Regions from separate parts of the Pseudomonas sp. GL_117 genome, predicted to be linked through region 2. Evidence: predicted binding sites of a transcription regulator. Region 2 holds the regulator's gene; each other region holds the start of a gene.

Region 1 (10,605 bases), 350 kb from region 2:
TTCCGCGATGCCGGCGACGACCTGGTGGTGGTGCTGTCGGCCATGAGCGGCGAGACCAATCGCCTGATCGACCTGGCCAAGGCTATCAGCGGTGATCAAGCGCCGCTGCCGCGTGAGCTGGATGTGATCGTGTCTACCGGCGAGCAGGTGACCATCGCGTTGCTGGCCATGGCGCTGAACAAGCGCGGTGTGCCGGCGGTGTCCTACACTGGCAGCCAGGTGCGCATCCTCACCGATAGCGCACACACCAAGGCGCGCATCCTGCAGATTGACGATCAGAAAATTCGTGCTGATCTGAAAGCAGGGCGCGTGGTAGTTGTAGCCGGCTTCCAGGGTGTGGACGAGCACGGCAACATCACCACCCTCGGGCGTGGCGGTTCGGACACCACCGGCGTGGCGCTGGCAGCGGCTCTCAAGGCTGATGAGTGCCAGATCTACACCGATGTGGATGGCGTCTATACCACTGACCCGCGTGTGGTGTCCGTGGCCCAGCGCCTGGACAAGATCACCTTTGAAGAGATGCTGGAAATGGCCAGCCTCGGTTCCAAGGTGTTGCAGATCCGTGCGGTGGAATTCGCCGGCAAGTACAACGTTCCGCTGCGCGTATTGCACAGCTTCAAAGAGGGTCCGGGCACCCTCATTACTATTGATGAAGAGGAATCCATGGAACAGCCGATCATTTCCGGTATCGCTTTCAACCGTGATGAAGCCAAGCTGACCATCCGTGGCGTGCCAGACACCCCGGGTGTGGCCTTCAAGATTCTCGGCCCGATCAGTAATGCGAATGTAGAAGTCGACATGATCGTGCAGAACGTTTCGCACGATAACACCACCGATTTCACCTTCACCGTGCACCGCAACGAGTACGATGCGGCGTTCAAGATCCTGGAAAACACTGCCAGCGAGATTGGCGCGCGTGAAGTGGTGGGTGACACCAAGATTGCCAAGGTGTCGATCGTGGGCGTGGGCATGCGTTCCCATGCCGGCGTTGCCAGCCGCATGTTTGGCGCCCTGGCCAAGGAAAGCATCAACATCCAGATGATCTCCACGTCGGAGATCAAGGTCTCGGTGGTGATCGAAGAGAAGTACCTGGAACTGGCTGTCCGCGCGCTGCATACCGCGTTCGAGCTCGACGCTCCGGCCCGACAGGGCGAGTGATGCGGTAATGCCAGGAAGGCGCGGTTTACCGCGCCTTTCCTTTTTTTGTAGGGCGCATGTTCTTTTGCGTGGGCTCGACAATACTTAGGCGGGTAGGGCCATGGCCTTTGGGTTGTAGGTCGAACGCCTTTTTTTTGCAGACTGTTGTTCCTGAACTGAAATGCGTGAGGAGAAAGGTATGCTGATTCTGACTCGTCGTTGCGCAGAAAGCCTGATTATTGGTGATGGCGAAATCACCGTGACTGTGCTCGGCGTCAAAGGCAATCAAGTGCGTATTGGGGTTAACGCTCCGAAAGAGGTAGCGGTCCACCGTGAGGAAATCTACCTGCGGATCAAGAAAGAGAAGGACGAAGAACCAAGCCTTTAATTTTTATCGTTTTTTATGTTTGCAAACGGGGATGAACGTGGTTAATATACGCCCCGTGTTGCGGAGAGCTGGCCGAGTGGCCGAAGGCGCTCCCCTGCTAAGGGAGTACACCTCAAAAGGGTGTCGGGGGTTCGAATCCCCCGTTCTCCGCCATTATTTGCTTAGTACGTTGCAATCTGGTTTTTTCGTAAGTTGTTGAAATTAAACGAAAAAATAGCTTTACATAGAGATTGAACGGCCTATAATGCGCGGCAACAAATGCACTCGTAGCTCAGCTGGATAGAGTACTCGGCTACGAACCGAGCGGTCACAGGTTCGAATCCTGTCGAGTGCACCATTTAAGAGTCAGTTGCAGCAATGCAGGTGGCTTGGCTCCAACCAGTTGTGATCTGGTCTAAAAACACAATCTGCACTCGTAGCTCAGCTGGATAGAGTACTCGGCTACGAACCGAGCGGTCACAGGTTCGAATCCTGTCGAGTGCACCATACAAACAAAAAGCCCGCCTAGTGCGGGCTTTTTGCCGTCTGGGGTTTGTGTGGGAATGATCCCGGGTTTTATCTTTTCTCCTACGTCATGTGTTTTCCTTTCGGGCAGCGTCGTCGCAGTTCATAGATCCAGCCATTGCTCAGCTTTTGCTCGCAAGCGCTTGTTCTTGCCAGTTTTTTAACGTTTAAAGCGGTCGGGCGGTGTATCATTGCGCCCGTCAGCCCCGCCGGGGCTTGTGGAATACCTCCATGGACTTACCCAGTAGTTACTCAGTACCCCGTTTTACCAATCATGAATTGACTGATTGATCCTTCCGGCGTGCCCCGCTGCTGGGAGTGGAGTTCGCCTATGACCGAAGTAGAAGTAAAGAAAACACAAGAAAGCCTGCAGGATCGCCTGGCTCAAGTCATCGAGCTGCTGCAGCGCCAGCGTGTGGTCGAAGACCTTACGCATCGCCAGGAAGGTCCGAACCACGACCGCGTCGAAAACCTGGTCCACCGCCAAAACCTCGTCGAGTTGCAGCGCAAGCTCGATGATCTGCACTCCGCCGACGTCGCTTACATCCTCGAAGCCTTGCCGCTCGATGATCGACTGACCCTCTGGCAGTTGGTCAAGGCTGACCGCGACGGCGACATCCTTCTCGAAGTATCCGACTCGGTCCGTGAAACCCTGATCGCCGACATGGACGATCACGAGCTCCTGGCTGCGGCCAAGGAGATGGACGCCGACGAACTCGCTGACTTGGCCCCTGAGCTGCCGCGTGACGTCGTGCACGAGCTGATGGAGGCCCTCGACGGCCAGCAACGTGAGCGAGTGCGCTCCGCGCTGTCCTATGACGAGGACCAGGTCGGCGCCCTGATGGACTTCGAGATGGTCACCATCCGCGAAGACGTCAGCCTGGAAGTGGTTCTGCGCTACCTGCGCCGGCTGAAAGAGCTGCCTGGCCATACCGACAAACTGTTCGTGGTCGACTACGAAGGCATTCTCAAGGGTGTGCTGCCGATCAAGCGTTTGCTGGTCAATGATCCGGACAAGAAAGTTGCGGACCTGATGGCCAGCGACACGGTGAGTTTTCACCCGGACGAAGATGCGTACGAGGCTGCCCAGGCGTTCGAGCGTTACGACTTGATCTCGGCGCCGGTAGTCGACAAGAACGGCAAGCTGATTGGTCGTTTGACCATCGATGAAATGGTCGACTTGATTCGTGAGGAAAGTGAGACCGAAGTCCTCAACATGGCGGGTTTGCGTGAAGAGGAAGACATTTTTGCATCGGTCTGGCGCTCACTGCATAACCGTTGGGCGTGGTTGGCGATCAACCTGATTACCGCGTTTATTGCGTCGCGGGTGATTGGGTTGTTCGAGGGCTCGATCGAGAAATTGGTGGCCCTTGCGGCGCTGATGCCGATTGTGGCCGGCATCGGCGGCAACTCGGGTAACCAGACGATTACCATGATCGTGCGTGCCATGGCGCTGGATCAGGTGAGTACCGCCAATTCATCGCGCTTGCTGCGCAAGGAGCTGGCGGTTGGCTTGATCAACGGTCTTGTGTGGGGTGGGGTAATTGGTGTGGTGGCTTACTTGCTCTACGGCAGTTGGTCGCTCGGCGTCGTGATGACGGCCGCCATGACCCTCAATCTGCTGCTGGCCGCCTTGATGGGTGTGTTGATCCCCATGACCCTGGCCCGGCTCGGGCGCGACCCTGCGATGGGTGCCAGTGTGATGATCACCGCGATGACCGACAGTGGTGGCTTCTTCATCTTCCTGGGGTTGGCAACGATCTTCCTGCTTTGATCCAACCCCGATGGGGGCAGCTCTGCCCCCTTGCTGCATCCTCTTCCCAAATCCCAGGCAAAAAAAAGCCAGCACATGGCTGGCTTCGGCTTTCAGGTGCAGATCAATTGGCTTCTGCGGCCGCCTCAACGTCGTGCGCGATAAGCGAGACGAGAGCATTTTGCTGGCGGTGGGAGAGCTGACGAAAACGCTGCAGCAGTTCGCGTTCGTGCAGTGACAGCTCAGGGCTGTCCAGGCGCATGCTCAACTCTTCGCCCAACGCACCTTCCTGAATAAGGCTTTGCTCCAGGCGCGCGATGATTTCGGAGTTCATGCTGCGGTGATGATTGCGAGCCACCTCGGCAATGCGTTCCCGCATTCCGTCTGGCAGACGTACGACGAACTTGTCAGCCGTACGGCTGGAATAAATTGCCTGTTTCAATGGGCGCATATATTTAACCGGTTAGTTCAGGGGAGCGGTTTCTGGAATTGGCCGCAAGCGATGAGTGTTAAGACAAGGCTCACGACCAAAGTTCAACCTGAATTGCAAAGAGGCCGCATCATGCCTCAGATTTGCCAGTTCCTTGGCGTCAATTCTGTGACAAATATTGAACTGCCTAAAGGCTTAATGCCAGCACTGATTTGCATTTTTGCGGACTGGTTGGAAAACTTTTTGGCGAAGGATTTCATCCAGTAATGATCGCGCAAAGCCCGGCCGCAAAAGGGTTTTAGGCCGCACATCGTATAGCAAAGTGGCCTTTTGCCCTTGAATTTAAGACTAGTGGCAATCTGCCGATTTACTAGCACGAGGCGACATAAGGTAGGTGGGAGTCAACGCAGTACGGGGTCGAATTTGATCCGGCGACCCACGATGAGGGTCAGCAACAGAATGCCGGCAAACACGCCGCTGGCGATAAATGCGCTGGATTGCACGTCCCGCGCGCTGGCATTCAGTCCCAGGATGGCACTGGCCAGGGTCAGGCAGAGAAACAGCCAGGCGGGCTTGTTCATTGGGACGTCCTCAGAAAACCCAGTGTTCGGCGGATGGCGCTGCTTGAGTGCCCTGGGTCAGGTGAATGTCGGATTGCGGTTTGACGGCCATCACGGCCAGTTGCGGACGCTGTTGCAAATGATGGGGCACGGGCTGGCGCAGCTGCGCGGTGTCGTCGCTAGTGTTCGATTGGAAATGGAAGGCCACCAATGCCGCCAGGGCTGCGGTGTTGAGAGCTAACAGAAGGGCGCTGTTCATAATCATGTTCTCCGCAGCAGGCATGGCCGAGTTGGTTTTATAAGGGAAGTATTGCAGAACCCGTGCCAAGGTTTTAATTCAATAAAATCAGTTACTTAAGTGTAGTTTGGTGGGCTGTTTTATTGCAATTTGCAATGCTGGCATTTTGGGGTAATGCATTTTGCACGATGGCGCCAAGTGCCCGGTTCCACGGGACCAAACGGCAGCTACCCCGGTAAGCTGCGGCCTACACTCAAAAAGCCTACAGACGACATGACAAAACCCAACCCGGCCGTTAACATGCACGCCGTCCGTCGCACCGCCCCTCGGCGAGATGACGGTCATTGGTCCCAGTAGCTCAATTGGATAGAGCATCCCCCTCCTAAGGGGAAGGTTGGCCGTTCGAACCGGCCCTGGGACACCAGATCCAAAGCCCCGCACAGATTGTTCTGGCGGGGCTTTTTTGTGGGCGCTTTTTAAAGATGTGTCGAACCTTGACGCTGTTCAGGGTTCACAGCAGGTGCGCGGTGTATTTATCACGATCTATGTACCTTGCAGCCAGCCGGGCAGCGTCTGACGGTTAAGCAAAATAATCCCCGGAAACAGCATATGCCGCCTGTCCGGACCCGCCCACCCAGGACTATCATGCCGATAGCCCTGTCTCTCACCGCAAGGAGCCGCTCGGAACGCCGATGCGCCAGATCTGGAAATCTTTTCGAGCCCTTTATTTCGCCTCTTTGATGATGCTGATCGGCTCCGGCCTGCTCAGTACTTACCTGGCCTTGCGCCTGGCGGCCGACCATGTGGACAGCCTGTGGGTCGGTGCGCTGATGGCGGCCAACTACTTTGGCCTGGTGCTGGGCGGCAAGATCGGGCATCGCCTGATTGCCCGGGTCGGGCATATCCGCGCGTATGCCACCTGTGCCGGGATCGTCGGCGCGGCAGTGCTGGGGCATGGCCTGATTGACTGGCTGCCGGCGTGGATCGTACTGCGGGTCATTGTCGGCCTGGGGATGATGTGCCAGTACATGGTCATCGAGAGTTGGCTGAATGAACAGGCGGACGCCAAGCAGCGCGGTGTGGTGTTCAGCGGCTACATGATCGCCTCCTACCTGGGGCTGGTGCTGGGTCAACTGATCCTGGTGATGCACCCCCAGCTCGGCCTCGAATTGCTGATGTTGGTCGCGTTGTGCTTTGCCCTGTGCCTGGTGCCGGTGGCGATGACCCGACGGATTCACCCGGCGCCGCTGCATCCGGCGCCGATGGAACCGCGCTTCTTTATCAAGCGGGTGCCGCAGTCGCTGAGTACGGTGCTGGGCGCGGGGTTGATCGTCGGCTCGTTCTACGGCCTGGCGCCGCTGTATGCCTCGCAGCAAGGCTTGAGCACCGAGCAGGTCGGTCTGTTCATGGGTAGCTGCATTTTTGCCGGTCTGGTGGTGCAGTGGCCGTTGGGCTGGTTGTCTGATCGCTATGATCGCGCCCTGTTGATTCGTTGTTTCGCCCTGTGCCTGGCGGTGGCGGCGTTGCCGTTGGCGGTGCTCACCCAAGTGCCGTTGGAAGTGCTGTTCGTGGCCGGGTTTGTGTGTTCCCTAGTGCAGTTCTGTCTGTATCCGCTGGCTGTGGCGTTCTCCAATGACCACGTGGAAGGTGATCGCCGCGTCTCGCTCACCGCGATGTTGCTGGTGACCTACGGCGTGGGTGCCAGTATCGGGCCGTTGCTGGCCGGTGTGGTGATGAAGCTGTTCGGCAGCCAAATGTTGTACGCGTTCTTCAGCCTATGTGCGTTGATCCTGGTGTGGCGCATCCGGCCGAAGGCGGTGACCAACCTGCATCAGGTGGACGATGCGCCGCTGCATCACGTGGCCATGCCCGACAGCATGTCCAGTTCGCCGCTGGTGGCGGCGCTGGACCCGCGGGTCGATGAACAAGTGGTGCAAGAGCAGATGCAGACCGCTGCGCCGCAAGAGCCTGAGGCCGAGACTGAAGCCGATGCGCAGCCAGCGGTTGAAGAGCCTGCCTTCGAAGGGCCACCGGAGCCCTTGGGCCCCGAAGAGCATCCCCATGACTTGAGCAGGGCGCGCCCCTGAATGCAAAAACGGGCAGATCCCATCAGGATCTGCCCGTTTTTTTGCTGCATGCGTTAAGGCTTAAAAGTCGTCGTCTTTATCAAAACGCCGTGCTTCACGTTGCAGTTGGTACACAAACCGTTCGACCTGGCGTTGTACCAGGCCACTCATGTTGTGGAAGCGCACGCCAGCGAAGGTGGTGTTGATCTTCTCTTCGAAGTGCAGGTAACGCAGTTCGACGGAGGTGGTCATGCTGCCGAAGGGCAGGGCGGCGATAAAGCGGTCATAGACCTGGCCCAGTTGCAGGCGCTCGGAGATGTCGCCTTCAAAACGCAATTTGCAGCCAGTGGCGGAGATGTCCAGCAGCTTGCCGCTGACCGGCGCCTTGAGTTTCTCGCCGCCCAGCTCGATGTTCACCAGTTGTGCCAGCTTCAGCGCGGCGCGAAAGGCATTGCGGCGCTGATGGTAGACCACCTCGTCCGGCATGCTGCCGGTGTAGATACGGTGGCCGTCTTTTTCACTGATGGTGTAGGTGCCATTGCTTTCCCAGGCGACGCGCACGCCTTCGTGGAAACCTTCGATGCGAAACGGTTCGCCGCTTTCGAGGAAGCGCTCGCCATCGCGCGGGATCATTTCGTCCAGTGCCAGGGTCTTTTTGTCCCGGTCGACGTCCACCAGGTAGCTTTGGAAGCGCTGGCTGCGTTCGTGGAAGGTGATGATCAGCGGGTCGTGGCTTTCTTGCAGCATCCGCAAGGTGCCGACAATTTCCAGGGGCGTAGTGAGTACCTTGGGTGGCTGCGGTGCATCTTCCGCATTAAGGGCGTTGAACACGGTTCTTCCATCTCCAGACAAAATACGACTACACGCAAGAACCGGCATTTTGCCAGTATGTGGCGCGCCTTGGATAGGGCGCGCTGTAAACCGGCGTCAGGCTTGGCTGCGGGTGCTTGGCTTGACCAGGCGTGAGGTGGAGCCTTGGGCGTTGTACAAGGCTGGAGGCTCACCGCCATGGAGTATACGCAACTGGTTGGCGGTCGTGGCTTGCTGAAGTTGGATCGACTGACCGTTGAGCAGGTTGGCTTCCTGGCATTGGGCGAGCAATTGATTGAGTTCTTTGCTCTGCGCCAGCAACTGGTCGCCGACGGAGGAGTGACTGGCCAATTGTGCGAGGCCGTCGTGGTCAGCGGGCAGGCCCAGGCTGAGGAGAATTTCACTGCGTTTCTTGCCGTGTTGTTCCAGCAGCACGATCAACGACTGCTTGCGTGCCAGGATTTCTTCCAGCAGGGGCATGTCCCGGCCATAGAGGGCCAGGGATTCTTCTTTTAGCAGCTCGAGCAAATGTTGCGTCGGCGCCAGATCATCAATGATCAGTTGAAGCAGGTTTTCGTCGTGGTGCATGGCTGGCCTTGGGGTTTAAGCGTCCAAAAGCCCGGCGCAGGCCTTTGCCTAGCGCTCGGCTTCGAAGTTAAGCAGCTTGCTGGCTACACGGTTGCTGTCGACTTTGTAGCTGCCATCGGCGATTGCTTGTTTCAATTCGGCCACGCGGGCCTTATTGACAATCGGCTGATCGCGCAGCGAGTCAGTGACCTTCTGCAACTGTTGAGCCTCATTGCTCAGGTGTACGGATTCCCCGCTTTGGCTGGCGCCAACCTGTTCTGCCTTGGCGGGCAGCGGTTGCGGCTTGGCTTCTACGCTGTCCTTGGCACCGCTGGTGCGCGTAGAGCCGGGCAAAGCCTGGGTACTGTTTAAACGGCTGAAATCGATGACCATGATAAAAAAACCTCTGGGTATTTGGACGCTTGCCATGTTTTCGGCCATACCCGGACAAACTTTAGGCTCGATTGACAATAAACCTGCGCGCGCTGACGTCTGACGCACAGTGTAGAAAAAGCCGGCGCCCGATACCAGTGATCTATAAAGCCACTTCGACTTGCCCCGGGGCTGTCACCCGCGCCTTGATCACTCGATTGGAGTTGAGGTTCTTTACCCGTATCTGTTCGCTCATGCCGCCGTTGGACAGCGCTTCCCCTGGCATTTTCACCTGCAACGCACCGCTGCTCGCGGAAATAACCACCTGATCACCCTTGCGAATTACTTCAGCCTGCTCAAGATGCACCAGGGTAATGACCTGGTCGGTGACCACTGGTCGGGTCAATTTCTGCCCGACGGCCTGGTCCACGGAGGTGAGGTAGCCCTGGCTGATCAGGCTGATGTCGCGTTCACGCAGTACAACATCGTCGAGACCGATGATGCCGGTGCGCTTCAGTGGGCGGGCGACCACCACCACATCGCGGAACAGTTTGACCTGCGCCGGCACGAACACCGTCCAGGGTGACGCGCCTTCGCAGCGCACTTTGACCGTCACGCGACCAATGGGTTGGGCGGGACTTTCCAGGGTGGCTGTCAATTCCTTGTCGCACATTGGCATGCGCAAACGCGGGTCCAATGGGTTGACTTGGATTTCATAACGCCCCGGTGTCTGTGTGGTTGCCAGATAATCTTCTACAGTGAACTCAAGAAACCCCTGAGTGACGCCGATAAGTAGATCAGGCAAGGTGACGTTGTCCGCGCGGGCCGCGCTGTTGAGGCCCAGGGCGAACAATGCCAGCGAGACGCAGAGCAATCTGCTGTACCGTGGTAATTGAAGGCGTCGGGAAACTGTCGTTTTAATATCCATAGCCAATAATTAGCAAAGCTCGTGCCGTTTAGAGTTGGGTGCGCGTCGCACCCTCGAAGGTTTTAGCGTAGGAGTCTGGGCATGGCAGGAGTAATGGATTCAGTAAACCAGCGCACACAGCTGGTAGGGCAGAATCGCCTGGAGTTGTTGCTTTTTCGCCTGGATGGCAAACAGCTATATGGCATCAACGTATTCAAGGTGCGGGAGGTGCTGCAATGTCCCAAGCTGACGATCATGCCCAAGTCCAGCCCGGTGGTGTGTGGCGTCGCCAACATCCGTGGTGCGACCATCCCGATTCTTGACCTGGCCCTCGCCACTGGTTCGTCCGGTTTGCAGGACCGCGAAAGCCCGTTCGTGATCATTACCGAGTACAACACCAAGACCCAGGGGTTCCTGGTGCGCTCGGTGGAGCGCATCGTCAACATGAACTGGGAAGAGATCCATCCACCGCCCAAGGGCACCGGCCGCGATCACTACCTCACGGCGGTGACGCGGGTCGATAACCAGTTGGTGGAAATCATCGACGTGGAGAAGATCCTCGCCGAAGTGGCGCCGACCTCGGAATCGATTTCGGTGGGTGTGGTCGACGCTGAAACCGCACACAAGGCAATTTCGTTGCGTGTGCTGACGGTGGACGACTCGTCGGTGGCGCGCAAACAGGTGACCCGTTGCCTGGAAACCATCGGTGTTGAGGTGGTGGCGCTCAATGATGGCCGCCAGGCCCTGGATTACCTGCGCAAGCTGGTGGATGACGGCAAGAAGCCGGAAGAAGAATTCTTGATGATGATTTCCGACATCGAGATGCCGGAAATGGACGGCTACACCCTCACGGCCGAGATCCGCAACGATCCA
Region 2 (10,605 bases):
ACCGGGATGTAGCCGTTCCAGATGGTGTCCGGGTAGGCATCGCGCAATACGCGCAAGGTGCCGAGGGACGCCTGGGTACGGCGGTCGAACAAGGTCGGCACGATGCTGTACGGCAGCGCCTGCTTGCGCGAGCGGTTGATCATCGCCAGGGTGCTGACCATGCGTTCCAGGCCTTTGACCGCCAGGTGCTCGGTCTGTACCGGGATCACCAGTTGCTGGCTGGCCGCCAAGGCGTTGACCATCAGCACGCCGAGCAACGGCGGGCTGTCGATGATGGCGTAGTCGAAGTCCTGCCACAGCTGCGCCAAGGTCTTGGCGATCACCAGGCCCAGGCCGCTCTGCCCCGGCGACTGGCGCTCGAGGGTGGCCAGCGCGGTGCTCGACGGCAACAGGGAAATGCTGTCGTTGCTGGTGGGCAGCAGCAGTTGCCCCGGCAGGTCGGCCGGCACACTGCCTTTATGCAGGAACAGGTCGTAGCAGCTGTGTTCCAGCGCATCCGGGTCGTAGCCGAAGTAGCTGGTCATCGAGCCGTGGGGGTCGAGGTCGACCACGACCACACGCTTGCCCGCCTCGGCCAGCAAGCCGGCTAAGGCGATGGAGGTGGTGGTCTTGCCGACTCCACCTTTTTGATTGGCAACTGCCCAGACTCTCATTCGGTTGGTTCCTCCCGGTGGGCACAGGCGCGACCGAGACATTGCATAGGTTATTGAGCCGGTGACGGAGAATTGACGGAGCTCTGACGCACCGGCGGCTTTGCAGGGGCCGGTGCAGTTTGTGTGCCAGCCCGCTTCAAGGCCGCATCCGGTGTTGCATTGGCGGTGCCGGTGCCGGTCAGGCTGCGGCGCACATCCAGGTTGCGTGATACCACCAGCACTACCCGGCGGTTCTTGGCGCGGCCTTCTACCGTGGCGTTATTCGCCACTGGCTGGAACTCACCATACCCCACCGACGCCAGGCGTTCGGGGTTCACCCCCTGCATCGCGAGCATGCGCACGATGCTCGACGCCCGCGCCGAGGACAGCTCCCAGTTGGTCGGGTACTGCGCGGTGCTGATCGGGAAATTATCGGTAAAGCCCTCGACGTGAATCGGGTTCTCGAACGGTTTGAGGATCGCCGCGACCTTGTCGATGATGGTGAACGCCTGGTCGCTGGGCAGCGCATCGGCACTGGCGAACAGCAGGCTGGAATTGAGTTCGATCTCGACCCACAACTCATTGCCGCGCACGGTCATCTGGTTGGAACTGATCAGGTCGCCAAAGGCGGCGCTGATGTCGTCGGCGATGCTCTTGAGTGGATCACTGGTGCCACCGACGCCGGCGGCGGTTTCGTCGCTGTCGTTGACCAGCGGCTTGGCCGGGGTCACGGTCCTGGGCCGCTCTTCGCCAATGGGAATCGGCTTGAGGGCGCGATCGGTGTCGTTGAACACCCCGATCAGCGCCTGGGAAATGACTTTGTACTTGCCTTCGTTGATCGACGAGATGGAGTACATCACCACGAAAAACGCGAACAGCAAGGTGATGAAGTCCGCGTAGGACACCAGCCAACGTTCGTGGTTGACGTGTTCTTCAGGCTCGCGACGGCGACGGCTCACTGGCAGTTACCTCTCTGAACACACAATTCCCTGTGGCTGGCGAGCGTGTTGTGGTGGTGACGGGCGAGCTTGCTCGCTCGCCACCAAAGACCAGTGCGCCACAGATCGATAACCATCGCCATCAGTCCATGAAGCCCTGGAGCTTCAATTCGATGGAGCGTGGGTTTTCCCCCTCGGCAATCGACAGGATGCCTTCGAGCAACATCTCGCGATAACGCGACTGGCGCTGGGCAATGGACTTGAGCTTGCTCGCCACCGGCAGCAACACCAGGTTGGCGCTGGCCACGCCGTAGATGGTGGCGACGAACGCCACGGCAATCCCGCTGCCCAGTTGCGACGGATCGGCGAGGTTGCCCATCACGTGGATCAGGCCCATCACCGCACCGATGATGCCGATGGTCGGCGCGTAGCCGCCCATGCTTTCAAAGACTTTGGCGGCATTGATGTCACGGCTCTCCTGGGTGTAGAAATCCACCTCCAGGATGCTGCGGATCGCTTCCGGTTCGGCGCCGTCCACCAGCAATTGCAGGCCTTTGCGCGCATAGCTGTCGGGCTCGGCATCGGCCACGCCTTCCAGGCCCAGCAGGCCTTCCTTGCGGGCGGTGAGGCTCCAGTTGACCACGCGGTCGATGCCGCCGGCCAGGTCGACGCGCGGCGGAAAAATGATCCACACCAAGATCTGCATGGCGCGCTTGAACGAGCTCAACGGCGACTGCAACAACGCGGCGCCCACGGTGCCGCCAATCACGATCAACGCAGCCGGACCGTTGGCGAGGGCGCCGAGGTGGCCGCCTTCGAGGTAGTTGCCGCCGATGATTGCGACAAACGCCATGGTGATGCCGATCAGGCTCAACACATCCATTAGAGGCAGGCCTCCACCAGATGCTTGCCGATGTCGTCCAGGCTGTACACGGCGTCGGCCAGCTCAGCCTTGACGATGGCCATGGGCATGCCATAGATCACGCAGCTGGCTTCGTCCTGCGCCCAGATCGCGCTGCCGCCCTGCTTGAGCAGGCGCGCGCCTTCACGGCCGTCGGCGCCCATGCCGGTGAGGACCACCGCCAGAACTTTGTCGCCGTAGGACTTGGCAGCCGAACCGAAGGTGATGTCCACACAGGGTTTGTAGTTCAGGCGCTCGTCGCCCGGCAGGATTTTGATCGCACCGCGCCCGTCCACCATCATCTGCTTGCCACCGGGCGCCAGCAGCGCCAGGCCAGGACGCAGGATGTCGCCATCCTCGGCTTCCTTGACGCTGATGCGGCACAGCTTGTCCAAGCGTTCGGCGAACGCCTTGGTGAAGGCCGCTGGCATGTGTTGGATCAACACAATCGGCGCCGGGAAGTTGGCCGGCAACTGCGTCAACACGCGCTGCAAGGCCACCGGGCCGCCGGTGGAGGTGCCGATAGCGACCAGCTTGTAGGCTTTGCGTTTCGGCGCTGGCGAGTGCGCCGTGGCGGCCGCAGCACGCGTCGGTGCTGTCAGCGCAGGCCGGGCAACCGGAGCGGGTGCCGGGCGGCCGAACGTGCTCGCCGATGCGGCAGCCGCCGGTGTCGGCGCAGGCGCGGGGGCCGGTGCGCTGAACAGGCTGCGACGGTTGCTGCGGGAAATACTGTGGACTTTCTCGCACAGCAGTTGCTTGACCTTCTCGGGGTTGCGCGAGATGTCTTCGAAATTCTTCGGCAGGAAGTCCACCGCACCAGCGTCCAGCGCATCGAGGGTTACCCGGGCGCCTTCGTGCGTCAGCGAGGAGAACATCAATACCGGGGTCGGGCAGCGTTGCATGATGTGTCGAACTGCCGTGATGCCATCCATCATCGGCATCTCGTAGTCCATGGTGATCACGTCCGGCTTCAACGCAATGGCTTGATCAATCGCCTCTTTGCCGTTGGTGGCCGTGCCGACCACCTGGATGCTTGGATCGGCGGAAAGAATTTCCGAGACGCGGCGGCGGAAGAAACCCGAATCGTCCACCACCAGGACCTTGACTGCCATAAACACTCCGTTAGGCGGGGCGGGCGAACCGCCCTACCCCACCAGAATCAAATACGCCGAGCGGCGTAACGCTTGAGCATGCTCGGAACATCGAGAATCAGCGCGATCCGACCGTCACCGGTGATGGTCGCACCCGACATGCCCGGGGTTCCCTGCAGCATTTTGCCCAAAGGCTTGATCACCACTTCTTCCTGGCCAACCAGTTGATCGACGACAAAGCCGATACGCTGGGTGCCCACGGAAAGAATCACCACATGGCCTTCGCGCTGCTCTTCATGGGCAGCCGAAGCCACCAGCCAGCGCTTGAGGTAGAACAGTGGCAACGCCTTGTCACGCACGATCACCACTTCCTGGCCGTCGACCACGTTGGTGCGCGACAGGTCGAGGTGGAAGATCTCGTTGACGTTGACCAGCGGGAAGGCGAACGCCTGGTTGCCCAGCATCACCATCAGGGTCGGCATGATCGCCAAGGTCAACGGCACCTTGATCACGATCTTCGAACCCTGGCCCTTGGTCGAGTAGATATTGATCGAGCCGTTGAGCTGGCTGATCTTGGTCTTCACCACGTCCATGCCGACGCCACGGCCGGACACGTCGGAGATCTCGGTCTTGGTCGAGAAGCCCGGGGCGAAGATCAGGTTGTAGCACTCGGTGTCGGTCAGGCGGTCGGCGGCGTCCTTGTCCATCACGCCACGCTTGACCGCGATATTGCGCAGGATGGTCGGGTCCATGCCTTTGCCGTCATCGGTAATCGACAGCAGGATATGGTCGCCTTCTTGCTCCGCCGCCAGGATCACCTTGCCGCCACGGGACTTGCCCGAGGCTTCGCGTTCTTCCGGGGTTTCCACGCCGTGGTCGACGGCGTTGCGCACCAAGTGGACCAGCGGGTCGGCCAGGGCCTCGACAAGGTTTTTGTCGAGGTCGGTTTCTTCACCCACCAGTTCCAGGTTGATTTCTTTCTTGAGCTGGCGCGCGAGGTCGCGAACCAGGCGCGGGAAGCGACCGAAGACTTTCTTGATCGGCTGCATCCGCGTTTTCATCACGGCGGTTTGCAGGTCGGCGGTGACCACGTCGAGGTTCGACACGGCCTTCTGCATGGCCTCATCGCCGCTGTTCAGGCCCAGGCGCACCAGGCGGTTACGCACCAGCACCAGTTCGCCGACCATGTTCATGATGTCGTCCAGGCGTGCGGTATCAACCCGCACGGTGGTTTCGGCTTCACTGGCAGGCTTTTCAGCGCCAGCCGGTGCAGGTGCCGCGGCACGTGCTGGGGCAGCGGCGGCGGGCGCCGCAGCAGGCGCGGGAGCCGGTTTGGCGGCTGCCGGAGTCGCAGCTTTCGCCGCCGCTGCTGGCGCCGGCGTGGCGACCTTGGCCGTCGCGCCCACTTCGGTGAACTTGCCTTTGCCGTGCAGTTCGTCCAGCAACGACTCGAACTCGTGATCGGAGATCAGTCCGTCGCCGGCAGGTGCGGCAGGTGCAGCAGGCGTGGCAGCCGCCGCGGTTGGCGCGGTGGCTGCGACGGCGGGCAAGGCGTCGGCTGCAAACGTGCCCTTGCCATGCAGTTGGTCGAGCAACGCTTCAAATTCGTCGTCGGTGATGTCGGTGCTGGTCGAGGCGGCTGGCGCTTCGGTAGGCGTTTCGGTCGGCGCGGCAGGTGCCACCGCGTCGGCGGCGAACTGGCCTTTGCCGTGCAACTGGTCGAGCAGCGATTCGAACTCAGCGTCGGTAATGTCTTCGCCCGTCGGCGCCGCAACGGGCGCTGCCGGAGCTTCAGCCTCGGCCTTGACCGCGCTGAGGGAGTTGAGCAGTTGCTCGAACTCGCTGTCGGTCACGTCCGCTTCGGGCTCTGCCACAGGTTCCGGCACAGCTTCAGCCACCGGTGCCACCGACATGTCGGCAGGCTCGGCATAGCGCGCCAGGGCGGCCAGCAGTTCCGGCGTGGCTGCGGTGATCGGGGCACGTTCACGCACTTGGCTGAACATGCCGTTGACCGCATCCAGTGCTTCGAGAATCACGTCCATCAACTCCGAGTCGACGTGCCGCTCACCCTTGCGCAGGATGTCGAACACGTTCTCGGCGATGTGGCAGCACTCCACCAGCTCATGGAGCTGGAGGAAGCCGGCGCCCCCTTTTACAGTATGAAAACCGCGAAAAATTGCATTGAGCAGGTTCGCATCATCCGGTCGGCTTTCCAGCTCGACCAGTTGCTCGGACAACTGCTCTAAAATTTCGCCGGCCTCTACAAGGAAATCCTGAAGGATCTCTTCATCGGCGCCGAAGCTCATGTGGGTGCTCCTTAGAAGCCTAAACTGGATAACAGGTCATCGACATCATCTTGACCCGATACAACGTCTTCACGTTTATCGGCATGAATCTGCGGACCTTCACCCTTGGCGAGATGTTTTTGTGGATCTTTTTCCGAGAGGATCGCTTCGCGGTCATGTTCGATGCCGGCAAAACGGTCAACCTGGCCTGCCATGAGCACCAATTTGAGCAAATTGCTTTCCACTTCGGTGACCAATTGGGTCACACGCTTGATCACCTGACCGGTGAGGTCCTGGTAATCCTGGGCCAGCAGAATGTCATTGAGGTTGCTGGAAACCATGCGGTTTTCCTGCTCACTGCGTGACAGGAAACCTTCGACCCGACGTGCCAACTCACGAAACTCTTCGGCCCCGACTTCGCGGCGCATGAAGCGACCCCAGTCGTGGCTCAAGGCCTGGGCTTCGGTGGCCATGCCGTTGACCAGAGGCGTGGCGTTTTCCACCAGGTCCATGGTGCGGTTGGCCGCCGCCTCAGTCAGCCTGACCACATAGGACAGGCGCTCGGTGGCATCGGTGATCTGCGAGATCTCTTCGGCCTGGGGCATGTGCGGGTCGATCTGGAAATTGACGATCGCACTATGCAGCTCACGCGTGAGCTTGCCCACTTCCTGGTACAGGCCGCGGTCACGGGTCTGGTTGAGCTCATGGATCAACTGCACCGCGTCGCCGAACTGGCCTCTCTCAAGGCAGTCGACCAACTGGTGAGCATGCTTTTTCAGGGTCGACTCGAAGTCTCCCTGTGATGTTTCTTTATGCTCCATAGCTCCCCCGCGATGGCATTAGCCGTGGATGCGTTCGAAGATTTTTTCGATCTTCTCTTTCAAGGCCAATGCAGTGAAAGGTTTGACCACGTAACCGTTTACCCCGGCTTGGGCGGCTTCGATGATCTGTTCACGCTTGGCTTCGGCGGTCACCATCAGCACGGGCAGGCCGCGCAGCTTTTCGTCGGCACGCACGTGACGCAGCAGGTCGATACCGGTCATGCCCGGCATGTTCCAGTCGGTTACCAGAAAGTCGATGCTCCCGCTGTTGAGGATCGGAATCGCCGTAAGGCCGTCATCCGCCTCGACCGTGTTTGTGAACCCAAGGTCACGCAACAGGTTTTTAATGATCCGCCGCATCGTTGAGAAGTCATCAACGATGAGGATTTTCATGTTCTTGTCCAATTCGACCTCCAAGCAGTCTTAAACGCGCCCAGCACCTGGACGCGCCATTTCAATCAACAGGCGTTACACAAAAAGGACTGCCCAGGGCACCACGGCGCAAAACCGCAAAAGCGTCACGCCTTCACGGTCTCGTCTGCAGTGTCCCCACACTGCCTGTCAGCGCGCGCGCCACTCTCCCAACCGCCCCCGCAAGCGGGCTGCGCACTGGCTATGCAGCTGGCTGACACGCGATTCGCTGACCCCCAGGACCTCACCGATTTCCTTGAGGTTCAGCTCTTCGTCGTAGTACAGCGCCAACACCAGTCGCTCACGCTCCGGCAAATTGGCAATCGCGTCCGCCAACGCGCCCTGGAAGCGTTCATCCTCCAGGTCGCGCGACGGCTCAAGATGTGCACTCGCGCCGTCCTCGTGCAGCCCTTCGTGTTCGCCGTCCTGTAGCAGGTCGTCGAAGCTGAACAGGCGGCTGCCCAAGGTATCGTTCAAAATCCCGTAATAATCGTCGAGACTCAATTGGAGTTCGGCCGCAACTTCGTGATCTTTAGCGTCGCGACCGGTTTTTGCTTCAATTGCGCGAATTGCGTCACTGACCATGCGCGTATTGCGGTGTACCGACCGCGGCGCCCAATCACCTTTACGCACCTCATCGAGCATCGCGCCACGGATACGGATGCCCGCGTACGTCTCGAAACTGGCACCCTTGCTCGCATCGTATTTGGTCGACACTTCAAGCAGGCCGATCATGCCGGCCTGGATCAAGTCTTCGACCTGCACACTCGCCGGCAGGCGCGCCAGCAGGTGATAGGCGATGCGCTTGACCAGCGGCGCATAGCGCTCGATCAATTCGCCCTGGCTGTCACGTGCCGACTTCTTGTAAAGGTTGTAGCCGCTGGATGTCATAGCACAGGTCCCGCGCTCGTCTGATGCACCAATCGCTCGACGAAAAACTCCAGATGCCCCCGGGGATTGGCGGGCAATGGCCAAGTATCGACCTTCTGAGCAATAGCCTTGAACGCCAGTGCGCACTTCGAACGAGGGAACGCTTCATAGACCGCACGCTGCTTTTGCACGGCCTTGCGCACACACTCGTCATAGGGAACTGCGCCTACGTATTGTAAGGCGACATCGAGAAAGCGATCCGTGACCTTGGTCAACTTGGCGAACAGGTTGCGCCCTTCCTGCGGGCTCTGGGCCATGTTGGCCAGGACGCGGAAGCGGTTCATGCCGTAGTCACGGTTAAGCAATTTGATCAGGGCGTAGGCATCGGTGATCGAGGTGGGTTCATCGCAGACCACCAGCAAGACTTCCTGCGCGGCGCGCACGAAGCTGACCACCGACTCGCCGATCCCGGCGGCGGTGTCGATCACCAGCACGTCGAGGTTGTCGCCAATGTCGCTGAACGCCTGGATCAGGCCGGCATGCTGCGCCGGGCTCAAGTGCACCATGCTCTGGGTGCCGGAGGCAGCCGGTACGATGCGGATCCCGCCAGGACCCTGGAGCAGCACATCACGCAGCTCGCAGCGGCCCTCGATCACATCGGCGAGGGTGTGTTTGGGCGTCAGCCCCAGCAGAACGTCGACATTCGCCAGACCCAGGTCAGCATCCAGCAACATGACCCGACGGCCAAGCTCTGCCAGGGCCAGGGACAAATTCACTGACACGTTAGTTTTCCCGACGCCACCTTTGCCGCCGGTCACCGCGATCACCTGTACGGGATGCATGCTGCCCATTTTATTTCTTTACCTTGTCTTGCTTAGACGCAGGCTACATGGCTTGGCCGCGTGAATCGCTTGCAGACCAACGATGTAGATACATTTCACGGTGTTCGCCCTGCCCTCAACCCACCCGCTTTGCCGGGTTGTGGTAGAGGTCGGCGAACATATCGGCCATCGCTTCCTCGCTAGGCTCTTCTTGCATTTGCACGCTGACAGCGCGGCTGACCAACTGATGACGGCGCGGCAGATGCAAATCATCCGGGATCCGCGGCCCGTCGGTCAGGTAGGCGACCGGTAATTCATGGCTGATCGCCAGGCTCAATACTTCGCCCAGGCTCGCCGTCTCATCCAGTTTAGTCAGGATGCAGCCGGCCAGGCCGCAACGTTTGTAGCTGTGGTATGCAGCGGTAAGAACCTGTTTCTGGCTGGTGGTTGCAAGCACCAGGTAATTTTTCGACTTGATGCCACGCCCGGCCAGGCTTTCCAGTTGCATGCGCAGCGCCGGATCGCTGGCCTGCAGGCCGGCGGTGTCGATCAGCACCACGCGCTTGCGCAGCAGCGGATCGAGGGCGTTGGCCAGGGACTGGCCCGGGTCGACGTGGGTCACCGACACATTGAGGATACGGCCCAGGGTCTTGAGCTGCTCCTGGGCGCCGATGCGGTAGCTGTCCATGCTCACCAGCGCGATGTTGTGCGCGCCGTACTTGAGCACATAACGCGCGGCCAGCTTGGCCAGTGTGGTGGTCTTGCCCATGCCGGCAGGGCCGACCATGGCGATCACACCGCCCTCTTCCAGGGGCTCGATTTCCGGGGTGACGATCATCCGCGCCAGGTGCGCCAGCAGCATGCGCCAGGCCTGGCGAGGCTCGTCGATTTCGGTGGTCAGTGCCAGCAGGTCGCGGGACAACGGGCCGGACAGGCCGATGCGTTGCAGGCGGCGCCACAGGTTGGCCTGGGCCGGCTTGCTGCCTTGCAACTGTGTCCACGCCAGGGAGCCCAGCTGCACTTCCAGCAGCTCACGCAGGCCATTGAGTTCAAAGCGCATCGAGTCAAACACACGCTGGTCGACTGCGCCCGCCGGTGGCGGCGCTGCAGGACGCGGTGGTTCGGTGAAGGTGGGCTCAACCAAGGGCTCCGCAGCGGTCAACGGCAGGCCGGCGAACAACTGGCGATTGGTGGTGGCATCGCTGTCGCCGCGCATGCTCAGTTCGGCCTGGGCCGACACAATGCGCGAGGCGGTCTTGCGCAGCTCGTCTTCGAGTTCCATGTTCGGCACACGCGGCGCCAGCGCCGAAGGCGTGTAATCCAGGGCAGCCGTCAGCTCGACACCGCCGGCAATACGACGGTTACCGATAATCGCGGCATCGGCGCCCAGCTCATCACGCACCAGTTTCATGGCCTGACGCATATCGGCGGCGAAAAAACGCTTCACTTGCATAACCCACTACCTCAGCCGTTGGGCCCTACTGTCGCGACGATAGTCACTTGCTTGTTGTCAGGAATTTCCTGATAAGCCAAAACGTGCAAATTCGGAACTGCCAGGCGTCCAAACCGCGACAACATCGCCCGGACGGGGCCGGCCACCAGCAGAATCACCGGATGGCCCTGCATTTCCTGGCGTTGTGCGGCGTCGATCAACGAACGCTGCAGTTTTTCAGCCATGCTTGGCTCCAGCAGAACGCCCTCTTCCTGGCCTTGTCCTGCCTTCTGAATACTATTGAGCAATATTTGTTCCAACCTTGGCTCCAAGGTGATCACAGGCAGCTCAGACTCAGTCCCTACAATGCTTTGCACGATGGCGCGAGACAATCCGACACGCA
Region 3 (10,605 bases), 1.4 Mb from region 2:
ATCAAGCGAGAGGCATGGTCCGTAACGGTCAGGGGATAGCACATCTGGGCGTTGAGCATCTTGAACTGCCCCTTGTAATCAACGCACCACGTCTTGTTGGGCTCGTTGGCTTCGCGCATTTCCCTGTGAGCAGTGCTGTGCCGTCGCTTGAAGCGCCGTTTACTGACAAGCCCAAGCCGGTCAAGCCATTGGCCTGCCGTGCTGGGCGATGGCCAGGCGACTGACGGATCCTCGATTCGTAATAGCCTGACAAGCTTCTTCGGCCCCCATTTATCGTGGGTTTCTTTCATCGCCACTATGCGAGCCAAGATCTCATCGTCAGTCTTGTTTGGGCTGGTATGAGGTCGTCGAGACAGCTCTGCCAACGACTTCAAATCGCCGTCAACGTGACGAGAGATCCATTTATCTACAGTTGGTCGACTGACGCCGAAGCGCCGAGCTAGCTGGCTTTTGCTGAAGTCACCAGAAAGCCAGTCGATGACCAGTTTGATTCGTTGATCCATGGGAGACTCTTGGTTCCAGGGCATGATCAGTTACCTCCTGATCATGCGTATTAACCTGTAAACCATGTCCCCGGTTAGATATGTAAACGATGTCCCCGGTTTGTACCGGGGCAAGCCCGCTCATACATGGACGCCCCCAGTATGCCAAGCTCTCAAATCGTGAAAACGCAGACGGGATAAGGTTGCAGCCATACATCCGGACTTTAAGTGAGGCTGTACCTCTGTCCCTGATGGAATTCGCTGATCGGGTTCTTATCACTACAACGCGCTCGAAGCGCTGTGAGCGGAGCAGAATTACCCGATCCCGGTCCTACCTGTCTTGCCATCACGTTATGATCGCCTGAGCAACCTTGGAAGTATTCCTTTCCAATGCATCACTGCCTTTGTTCAACCGCCCCGACTACGCCCCTGTTACATCTGGGGTGTAGTCGAGGCGGAACCTGCTGCCGTGGGCCAATAATGCCCAGGCTATTCGAACCGTTTTATTCGCCTGTGCCACAACCGCGACGTTAGTGTTACGACGCGCCAATAACCCCTTCAACCAATCCGCTGAAGGGTCTGTCTTACTTTCCACCACGCGAACGACTGACCTAGCGCCATGAACCAGCAAGGTGCGTAAATAGCCATCTCCCCGCTTGCTGATCCCCAATAATGTGGGCTTTCCTCCGCTGGAGTGTTGTCGCGGCACCAACCCGAGCCAGGCCGCCATTTGCCGGCCATTAGCGAAGTTTTTTGCGTCCCCCACCGACGCCACCAGAGCTGTCGCGGTGAGTGGTCCCACTCCTGGCATTTCTGCCAAGCGGCAACTGGCCTCGTTGGCGCGATGCCATTGTTGGATCTCTCGCTCCAACTCAACGACTTGTCGGTCCAGCTCTTTTAGATGTTCGTGCAAGCGCTGCATCAGTTGACGAAAAGATCCAGGAAGGTCGTTTTCATAATCTTCCAAAATGCCTGGCAAACGCTCGTTGATATGCCTGATTCCTTGTGGCAAGACCACGCCAAACTCAGCAAGAAGCCCGCGAATCGAATTAGCTTGCGCCGTCCGGGCTTTTACAAAACCTTGGCGTGCACGATGTACGGCAAGGATGGCTTGTTGCTCAACCGTTTTAACTGGCACAAAGCGCATATTGGGTCGAGTGACGGCTTCACAGATTGCCTCTGCATCGGCCGCATCATTCTTGTTCGACTTCACATAGGGTTTCACAAATTGCGGCGCCATCAGCTTGACCGTATGGCCAAGAGAATGCAGCTTTCTTGCCCAATAATGAGCGCCACCGCAGGCCTCCATGCCAATCAAACACGGTTCTAGCGTGGCAAAAAAAGGCACAACCTGCTCACGTTTAAGCTGTTTCTTCAGCGCCGTCTTGCCTTGTTCGTCGATGGCGTGAAGTTGAAACACTGCTTTTGCCAAGTCAATCGAAACAGTCGTAAGCTTCATGTGGACGCTCCCTTCCGTTAAGTGTGGGTAACACTTTCACTTTGGCACATAGATGCCGTTAGGAAGGGGGCGTCCATTCCATTACTACAGGCGAGCGCAGTACATTTCAAGCGCGGGGAAAGCAGCGTTACCTATCAAGCGGTGGCAAGCGGCGTTTGACCGGGGTTTTCTTGACGATGGCGGTGTTGGTCTCGGCATACACGTTGAGCCGGTCGAGCAGGCTGTCCAGCTGTTCCATGGTGCGCACATGCAGGCGTGCGATGAAGCAGTCGTCGCCCGTGACCTTGTCGCACTCGGTGAACTCGGGAATCGCCTGGATCTGGCGTTCGACTTCCTGCAATTGGCCGGGCAGGGGACGGATGCGCACGATGGCTTGCAGCAGGTAGCCGAAGTGTTTGGCGTCAATGTCCACCGTGTAGTGGGTCAGAACACCGCGTTCTTCCAAGCGCCGCAAGCGCTCGCCAACGCTGGGCGACGACAGCCCGGTGATTCCCGCCAGCGCCTTGAGGGACAGGCGTGAGTCGTCCATCAAGGCGGCGATCAGTTGCTGGTCGATGGTGTCGATCATGGTTTTTGCCTAATTAGTAAAGGTGATCCAGGGCTTTGGCCTTTTTTAGGCGCTGGAGCCGTTACCCAGCAGATTGCCATAATTGAGCCTCATTTGAGGAGCAGCAAACATGGACACATCCATCCGTCGCGGTTCGTGGGAAATGGTCGCCGCCATGCTCATCTCGGGCACCATTGGTTGGTTTGTACTGGTGTCGGGCGTGTCGGTGATCGAAGTGGTGTTCTGGCGCTGTGTCATCGGTGCGCTGACACTGTTGCTGGTCTGTGCCGTGCTCGGCTACCTGCGCCTGTCGCTGCTGACGTGGGCCAGGCTCGGGCTGGCGATGCTCAGCGGCGTGGCGATCGTTGGCAATTGGTTGCTGTTGTTCGAATCCTATTCACGTGCGTCCATCGCCATCAGTACAGCGGTGTACAACGTGCAGCCGTTCATGTTGGTGCTGTTGGCGGCGCTGTTTCTGGGGGAAAAGATTACTGTGCAGAAGCTCGCGTGGCTCAGCGTAGCGTTCCTTGGGATGTTGGCGATTGTCACTGCCCATGGCGAGCAGCAAGCCGGTGGCGGGGACTATCTGGCTGGGGTTGCGTTGGCCTCTGGCGCGGCGTTTTTGTATGCGATTGCCGCCTTGATCATCAAGCGCTTGAAGCAAGTGCCAGCGCATTTGATGGCGTTGATCCAGGTCGCCACCGGCGCATTGTTGCTGGCGCCACTGGTGACGTGGAGCAACCTGCCGGTAGCGCCCACCGCCTGGGCGGCGTTGGCGACGCTGGGCGTGGTGCACACAGGTGTGATGTATGTATTGCTGTACGGTGCGATCCAGAAACTGCCGACCGCGTTGACCGGCGCACTGTCGTTCATCTACCCGATTGCGGCGATCTTCGTCGACTGGATCGCCTTCGGGCATCGCCTGGGTTGGCTGCAATGGCTGGGAGTGGCGGCGATTCTGCTGGCGGCGGCGGGGTTGCAGCGGGGCTGGTGGTGGCCCCGCTCCCAGAGGGTTAGTGCGTACCCTGGAAAATAATGTTTTCCGGGTTGAAATGCTCCACTGCGCTGCCCGGTTGCGGCAGACCGAGGATATGCCCCTTGATCTTGCCCACCACGTGCATCTCGCAGGGTTTGCAGTCGAACTTGAGGGTCAGCACTTCGTCGCCGTGGATCAATTGCATGGGCGCGACCTTGGTCTTCACGCCCGTCACGCCCTTGGCCTGTTTCGGGCACAGGTTGAACGAGAAACGCAGGCAGTGCTTGGTGATCATCACCGGCACTTCGCCGGTTTCTTCGTGGGCTTCGAAGGCGGCGTCGATCAACTTCACCCCGTGACGGTGATAGAAGTCGCGGGCTTTCTGGTTGTAGACGTTGGCCAGGAACGACAGATGCGCGTCCGGGTACACCGGCGGCGGGGTGGTTTCGGCTTTGCGCCCACCACGCGGGTGCGCGGCAACGCGGGCGGCGGTCAGCGCTTCAATCACTTCGCGGCGCAGGGCCTTGAGCTGCGAGTTGGGGATGAAGAACGCTTGCGGCGCATCCAGCTGGATGTCGGTGGCGTGGTATTCGGTGGTGCCCAGTTGGCCGAGCAGGTCGCGCAGGGTGTCCAGGGCCTGTTCCGGCTTGTTGGCCACGCCGAACGGGCCGGGCAGGGTGACGCTGGCGCTGATGCCTTCTTCGCTGGTCGCGGTGACTTCCAACTGCGCTTCACGCAGGCGTGCAGCCCAGGTCAGACCGATACGGCGTTCGGACGAAGTCTTGAGCAGCGCCTGTTGCCAGTTGTGGTCCAGGTTGCGGTTCAGCGGGTGGTTGGGGCGTAGTTGATACAAACCGGCCGGCATTTCATTCGGCTCGACGCGGTAGCGGTAACGCTTCTCGCCATCTTCCTCGAACTCGCCCTTGGGCTCGGCAATGTTGGCGCGGAAACCCACGACCTCACGCTTGACCAGTACATTGAGACCGTCGCCGTTGGACAGCGGCTCATGGGTCACCACCTGCAAGTCGCGCTTGCCGGTTTTTTCCACCACACCCACCGGCAGGCCGGTGAAGGTCGGGGTATCGAAGGCGCCGATGTCGATCTTGCGGTCGGTGACGAAATAGTCGGTGCTGCCCCGGTGGAAGGTTTTTTCCGGGTCGGGCAGGAAGAAATGCGCAGTACGGCCGCTGGACGCACGGGCCAGGTCCGGGCGGTCTTCGAGCACTTCATCGAGGCGCTGGCGGTAATAGGCAGTGATGTTTTTCACATAGCCCATGTCCTTGTAGCGGCCTTCGATCTTGAACGAGCGCACACCCGCTTCGACCAGCGCGCGGATGTTGGCGCTCTGGTTGTTGTCTTTCATCGACAGCAGGTGCTTTTCAAAGGCCACGACGCGGCCCTGGTCGTCTTTCAAGGTGTACGGCAGGCGGCAGGCCTGGGAGCAGTCGCCACGGTTGGCGCTGCGGCCGTTCTGCGCGTGGGAGATGTTGCACTGCCCGGAGAACGCCACGCACAGGGCGCCGTGGATGAAGAACTCGATGGCGGCATCGGTTTCATCGGCGATGGCGCGGATTTCCTGCAGGTTCAGCTCGCGGGCGAGGACCAACTGCGAGAAACCGGCCTGGTCGAGAAACTTGGCGCGGCCCAGGGTGCGGATGTCGGTCTGGGTGCTGGCGTGCAGCTCGATGGGCGGAATATCCAGCTCCATCACGCCCAGGTCTTGCACGATCAACGCGTCGACGCCGGCGTCGTAGAGCTGATGGATCAGCTTGCGCGCGGGTTCCAGTTCGTTGTCATGCAAGATGGTGTTGATCGTGGTGAAGACGCGGGCGTGGTAACGGCGGGCGAATTCCACCAGTGAGGCGATATCGCTCACCTCGTTGCACGCGTTGTGACGGGCGCCAAAGCTTGGGCCGCCGATGTAGATGGCGTCGGCGCCATGCAGGATGGCCTCGCGTGCGATGGCGACATCGCGGGCAGGGCTGAGCAATTCAAGGTGGTGCTTGGGCAAGGACATAGTTTTTTTAGTCAGGCTTGTCACGGTTGAGGCGCGCATTGTAGCTGTGAAACGCTGGGGGGGCACCTACCACAAGGCTAACGGGTGTTTCCTGAGCCTTGGGATTGCAAACCCAATCAAATGTGGGAGCGGGCTTGCCCGCGAAGGCGCTGGATCAGTCAAACATCTATTGACTGACACACCGTATTCGCGAGCAAGCCCGCTCCCACACAAGCCCGCTCCCACATTTTTTGGCTGCGCCTGGCTTAGGCTTTTGCGGCCATTGCGGTGACTTCGACGCGCATGCCATCGACGGCCAACGCGGCCACGCCAACGGCTGCCCGCACCGGCCACGGCTTGGCGAAGAAGCGCTTGTAGACGTCATTGAACGCGGCGCGATCGGCCATATCCGTCAAGTAGATCGTCAGGTGCATGACCCGGTCCATGGAACTGCCGGCCTTTTCCAGGGCGACTTTCAGCGCTTGCAGGGTGCATTCGCTCTGCAAGGTGATGTCGCCCAGCTCCAGGCTGCCGTCGGCACGGGTGGGAATCTGGGTGGAGACCAGGATGCCGTTGAAGCCGATCACGTCGGAGGAAATCGAATCTGCATCGGGGTCGGGGGTGTAGTGCAGGTCGTGGTTGGCCATGGGGGCTCCGCTCAGGTCAAAGGGTTGCCAGTTTAAACACAGGGGCAGGGTGGGTCACGGTGGCGATGCGCGGCGTGTAAATATTGACGTCAATTAATAAATATTTTTTCCGTGTCAAGTCCGTTTTTTTTACGCCGATACTAGACTCAGGCACTACAGGATCACGCTTGAGCGAGAGGTACGTCATGTTCAATAAAGTCTTAAAAACAGAACTGGCGGCCAGGACGGCCGACGTCACTGAATATAAGGGGCTGATCGCCGCGCTCGAGCGCTCCATGGCGGTGGTCGAATTCGATCTGACCGGCAAGGTCTTGCGCGCCAACGAAGTTTTCCAGAACACCCTGGGTTACAGCGCCGCGCAATTGATGGGCAAGTCCCACCGCGACTTCTGCTTGCCGGAACTGACCGGCAGCCCGGCTTACACGGAATTCTGGAACGACCTTCGTGCTGGCAAGTTCGTGTCGGGCACCTTCAAACGAGTGGCTTCCAACGGAAAAACGGTGTGGTTGGAGGCCAGCTACAACCCGGTGCTGGATACCCAAGGCCATGTGTTGAAAGTGGTCAAGTACGCGCTGGATGTGACACAGAAAGTCGAACAGGAAGCGGCGACCCGCAGCAAACTCGCGGCGCTGGACCGGGCAATGGCCGTGATCGAGTTCGACTTGAATGGTCAGGTGCTCGACGCCAACGAAAACTTCCTGAACGTCATGGGCTATTCCCTGGCTGAACTCAAAGGCAAACATCACCGCATGTTTTGCGAACCCGCATTGGTCAACAGCAGTGAGTACAGTGACTTCTGGCGACGCCTGAACAACGGTGAGTTTTTCACCGGGCAATTCAAGCGCATCGGCAAGCATGGTCGCGTCGCGTGGTTGGAGGCCAGCTACAACCCGGTGTATGACGGCGATGGCAAACTGCTCAAGATCGTCAAGTTCGCCAGCGACATCACCGAGCGGGTAGAGAAATTCGAGGAAGACTCCCGTGGCGCGTCGCGGGCCTATCACATCTCCTCCGAGACCGAGCGCTTTGCCGAGCATGGCACCCAGGTGATCCAGGAAACTGCCAGCGAGATGCGCCGCATCGCCGACAACATCGGTGCATCCGCACGACTGGTGGGGCAGTTGGGCGACCGTTCCGAGCAGATCACGGCCATCGTCAACACCATTCGCGGTATTGCCGACCAGACCAACTTGTTGGCGCTCAACGCAGCGATCGAGGCGGCGCGCGCGGGCGACCAGGGGCGCGGGTTTGCGGTGGTGGCCGATGAGGTCCGACAACTGGCCGGGCGCACCAGCCGCTCGACGGCGGAAATTGCCGAGATGATCGGCATGATCCTCTCGGAAACGCGTGACGCGGTGACCAGCATGAACGCCACCCAGGAAGGCGCGCAACGGGGTGTGAATCTGGCCGATCAGGCCGGTTCGGTGATCCTGCAGATCCGCACCAGCACCAGCGATGCGGTGCAAGCGGTGAGCATGTTTGCGTCGAAGCTGGATGAGTCGGAAGTCATTCCCAAGACCGCAGTAGGCTGGGTGGGGTAGCACGGTCATGAGCCGGCCGGCGCCCTGTCGGCCGGCTCAGTGTGGTCGCCTACAGCAAGGTAAACGGATAGTCGACAATCAGCCGCAGCTCGTTCAACTTGCCATCGCCCTGGTCGGCGTTCGACGACACGATGGCATCACGCACCCGTAGCGATAGGTTCTTCGCCGGGCCGCTCTGGATCACGTATTTGGCTTCCACATCGGTCTCGTGATGCGCGCCGTCCGAGCCATAGTCGTTGGCGTAGGCGCTGTGAGCCGGTGTGTGGCTGCCGTCGATGTCCGAGCCGTTGATGTAACGGCCCATGAAACTCAGCCCAGGCACGCCATAGCTGGCCATGTTCAGGTCATAACGGATACCCCAGGACTGCTCGCCGGGCCCGTTGAAATCGCCCCACTGCACCGAGTTGGCGAGGAACACTGAATCGCCGCCTTCGCCCGCACCGTTGTTGCCGCTGCCGATGTAGTCAAACGGCGTATCGCCATGCACTTTCTGGAACGACAACGTCAGCGTGTGCGCCTGCCAGAACGAATAGGCCGCCGCCACCGAATAAGTGGTGTTGTTGATCGCCCCGGCCTTGGCGCTGCCGGTGTCGAGGGTGCGGTACAGGTTGCCGTCCAGGGCCAGTGACTGGTCGTGGCCCAAGGGGATCACGTAGTTGAGGTTGGTGTAGTACTGGCGCCAGATGTCCTCCAGTTCGCCGGCATACAGCGTCGCGCTCAGTGACGGGCTGAAGGTGTATTTGCCGCCGACAAAGCTCGCACTGTTGGCGGCGATGTTGGCGTAGGTCGCGTAGATGTCGTGGTCGTGGTTGCTGGTCATGCCGCTGTTGGTGCTGGTGAAGTGCCCGGCTTCCAGGTCGAGGCCGGCGATTTCGCTGCTGGTCAGGTCGAAACCGGTGGCCGTCTGCGGCAACAGGCGGGTGCCGCCGGTAGCGAAGACCGGGGCGGTGGGCTGCATGTCGCCGAACTTGAGCTGGGTCTTGGAGATTTTTACCTTCACCGCCGCGCCCACTGAGCCGTAGGCATTTTCTGGATCGCCGTTGCGGTCGGTCGGCAAGTTGCCAGTGCCGGCGTCGCTGTGGGTGGCGTCGAGTTTCAGCCCGCCGTAGGCATAGGCATCGACTCCGAAGCCGATGGTGCCCTGGGTGAAGCCCGAGGCATAGTTGAGCATCGCGCCCTGGGTCCAGTCACGATTGTCGGCCTTGCCGCTCGCGCGGTCGCGGTCCATGTAGTAGTTGCGCAACAGCCCGGTGATGCTGCTGCCGTCGATAAAGCCTTTCGATTCGGCCTGGTCGCTGACCGACTCGGCCAATGCCATTTGACTGATACTGGCGCACACCGCCAGTGCCAGCAGACTGCTGTGTTTAAACATTTATTTAATCCCCAAGAATATTGAACGCGCGCGCAAACACCGCACTTGTTGGATAGCGCATAACATTGTTTTGGCAGATGTTTTCAGGTGAGGCATTACCGTTTTTATTATCTTCGACGTGGCTGCCTAAGCTGATTCTAAGCAGAGTCTGCGTGGCCTGCAGCCAGGGGAAGGATGAAACTCGATTAATTAAACTTCACGGTATTTATTGGCTACCGGGTGTAGCGTGGAACTGTCTTAGCCGCTCTGCTTCGACAAAATCCTTTGGTTGCCGCCGCAGACTCTGCGGCGGATTTTTTTCGTGCGCGCGAGTTTTTAGTTGGCTGTTTAGTTGCGGTTAGTGGCATTGGTGAGCAGGGCGCTCAGGGCGGGGCATGCGATGGGGTGGCGCTGGCGTGACGCCGCCAACGGTGGCGGTGAGCCCATGGCAGGAGGAGGGCATTCACCGCTTACCTGGCAGGTAAGGACTACTCTTTTACATCCATGAACTCTTGCGCCCACGCCACGTAACTCTCGGGCAACGTGTAGGTGTGCGTCAGTTCGGTAGCGCTGAGGTTCGAGGTGCTGTGAGTCAACTGGCGCTGGGCGCGCAGGCTGTCGTAGGTGGCCTTGATCGCGGCGAAATATGCACCGTGACCGGCAACCACCACACGAACGCCGAGGCTGGCCAGACGTTGGGCGTCATGGAGTTTCGGGTTGCCGTAGGTCACCAGCATCAACGGCACCGTGAGGTTTTCTGCGATCTTCTCCAGGTGCTCGAAGTCACTGACACCGACCATGCAAATCCCATCCGCACCGGCTTTTTGATAGGCCAGGGTGCGCTCTATCACCGCTTCGGTGGGCAATACACCGGCGTTGGTCCGCGCAATGATCGACAGTTCCGGATCGACCCGTGCTTCCAGCGCGGCGCGGACCTTGCCGATACCTTCGTCGATGGAAATCAGATCCGTGGATTTACGCCCGAATTGTGCGGGCAGCAGCGTGTCTTCAATGGTCAACGCGGCCACACCGGCACGCTCAAGTTCTTCGACGGTGCGCATCACGTTCAGGGCATTGCCGTAACCGTGGTCGGCATCGGCAATAAACGGCAGTTGGGCGACGCGGCCGATGCGGGTGGCCTGCTCGACAAACTCACTCAGGGTGATCAAGGCAAAATCGGGGGCGGCGAGCACCTGCAACGAGGCGACGGAGCCGCCCAGGATGCCCACTTCAAAACCCAGGTCGGCGGCGATACGCGCGGACATCGGGTCAAAGACGGAAGCAGTTTCTACGCAGGTAGGCGTTGCAAGCAATTCACGGAAATTACGGCGCAGGGCGGTGTGAGACTTTTTCGGCATGATCTTTCCTGGTTGGGGCCTTTGACTGCATGGGATCAAAGCCGATGAGGGAGGTGGCAGATTACCATGTAGGAAAAGGGAGGATTATGACGTTTGAGAATGGGGTATGCGGGGTAGGCATATTGCACCGTATTAGTGCGATTCATCGCGATCAAGACTGTGCGGTGCCAGCTTTACCACTTCGTTTTTATTGAATATCCAGCGTTTGCCCGAAGAAGAATAGATATTCATGAACTCAACGAGGGAGA

What was found. The regulator FliA, encoded in region 2, starts transcription of late flagellar genes. The targets are predictions, from matches to a motif close to CTAAAGTTTNNNNNNNNNNNGCCGNTAA.
Region 1: a site for FliA is predicted at 8,884-8,911, ahead of flgM (flagellar biosynthesis anti-sigma factor FlgM). Genes of this name have one in related genera too.
Region 3: a site for FliA is predicted at 6,221-6,248, ahead of AC3ISR_RS13375 (methyl-accepting chemotaxis protein). Genes of this name have one in related genera too.

What each region holds. Positions count from the first base shown of each region.
Region 1 is NZ_CM174418.1:4,703,937-4,714,541, reverse strand. It holds gene AC3ISR_RS21390 (aspartate kinase) at 1-1,158, shown strand, start outside; gene csrA (carbon storage regulator CsrA) at 1,337-1,525, shown strand; tRNA gene AC3ISR_RS21380 (tRNA-Ser) at 1,588-1,678, shown strand; tRNA gene AC3ISR_RS21375 (tRNA-Arg) at 1,786-1,862, shown strand; tRNA gene AC3ISR_RS21370 (tRNA-Arg) at 1,935-2,011, shown strand; gene mgtE (magnesium transporter) at 2,361-3,803, shown strand; gene AC3ISR_RS21360 (Arc family DNA-binding protein) at 3,907-4,233, opposite strand; gene AC3ISR_RS21355 (PA3371 family protein) at 4,614-4,793, opposite strand; gene AC3ISR_RS21350 (hypothetical protein) at 4,804-5,031, opposite strand; tRNA gene AC3ISR_RS21345 (tRNA-Arg) at 5,358-5,434, shown strand; gene AC3ISR_RS21340 (MFS transporter) at 5,703-7,097, shown strand; gene AC3ISR_RS21335 (flagellar brake protein) at 7,158-7,907, opposite strand; gene AC3ISR_RS21330 (flagella synthesis protein FlgN) at 8,004-8,474, opposite strand; gene flgM (flagellar biosynthesis anti-sigma factor FlgM) at 8,523-8,846, opposite strand; gene flgA (flagellar basal body P-ring formation chaperone FlgA) at 8,989-9,753, opposite strand; gene AC3ISR_RS21315 (chemotaxis protein CheV) at 9,835-10,605, shown strand, end outside.
Region 2 is NZ_CM174418.1:4,353,242-4,363,846, forward strand. It holds gene AC3ISR_RS19705 (ParA family protein) at 1-653, opposite strand, end outside; gene motD (flagellar motor protein MotD) at 704-1,591, opposite strand; gene AC3ISR_RS19715 (flagellar motor protein) at 1,713-2,453, opposite strand; gene AC3ISR_RS19720 (protein-glutamate methylesterase/protein-glutamine glutaminase) at 2,453-3,583, opposite strand; gene AC3ISR_RS19725 (chemotaxis protein CheA) at 3,631-5,868, opposite strand; gene AC3ISR_RS19730 (protein phosphatase CheZ) at 5,880-6,668, opposite strand; gene AC3ISR_RS19735 (chemotaxis response regulator CheY) at 6,687-7,061, opposite strand; gene fliA (RNA polymerase sigma factor FliA) at 7,230-7,970, opposite strand; gene fleN (flagellar synthesis regulator FleN) at 7,967-8,800, opposite strand; gene flhF (flagellar biosynthesis GTPase FlhF) at 8,907-10,223, opposite strand; gene flhA (flagellar biosynthesis protein FlhA) at 10,235-10,605, opposite strand, start outside.
Region 3 is NZ_CM174418.1:2,991,603-3,002,207, forward strand. It holds gene AC3ISR_RS13345 (helix-turn-helix domain-containing protein) at 1-527, opposite strand, end outside; gene AC3ISR_RS13350 (IS110 family RNA-guided transposase) at 904-1,941, opposite strand; gene AC3ISR_RS13355 (Lrp/AsnC family transcriptional regulator) at 2,069-2,509, opposite strand; gene AC3ISR_RS13360 (DMT family transporter) at 2,619-3,524, shown strand; gene AC3ISR_RS13365 (peptidase U32 family protein) at 3,502-5,481, opposite strand; gene AC3ISR_RS13370 (RidA family protein) at 5,727-6,107, opposite strand; gene AC3ISR_RS13375 (methyl-accepting chemotaxis protein) at 6,293-7,648, shown strand; gene AC3ISR_RS13380 (OprD family porin) at 7,698-9,020, opposite strand; gene AC3ISR_RS13385 (isocitrate lyase/PEP mutase family protein) at 9,488-10,357, opposite strand; gene AC3ISR_RS13390 (hypothetical protein) at 10,490-10,605, opposite strand, start outside.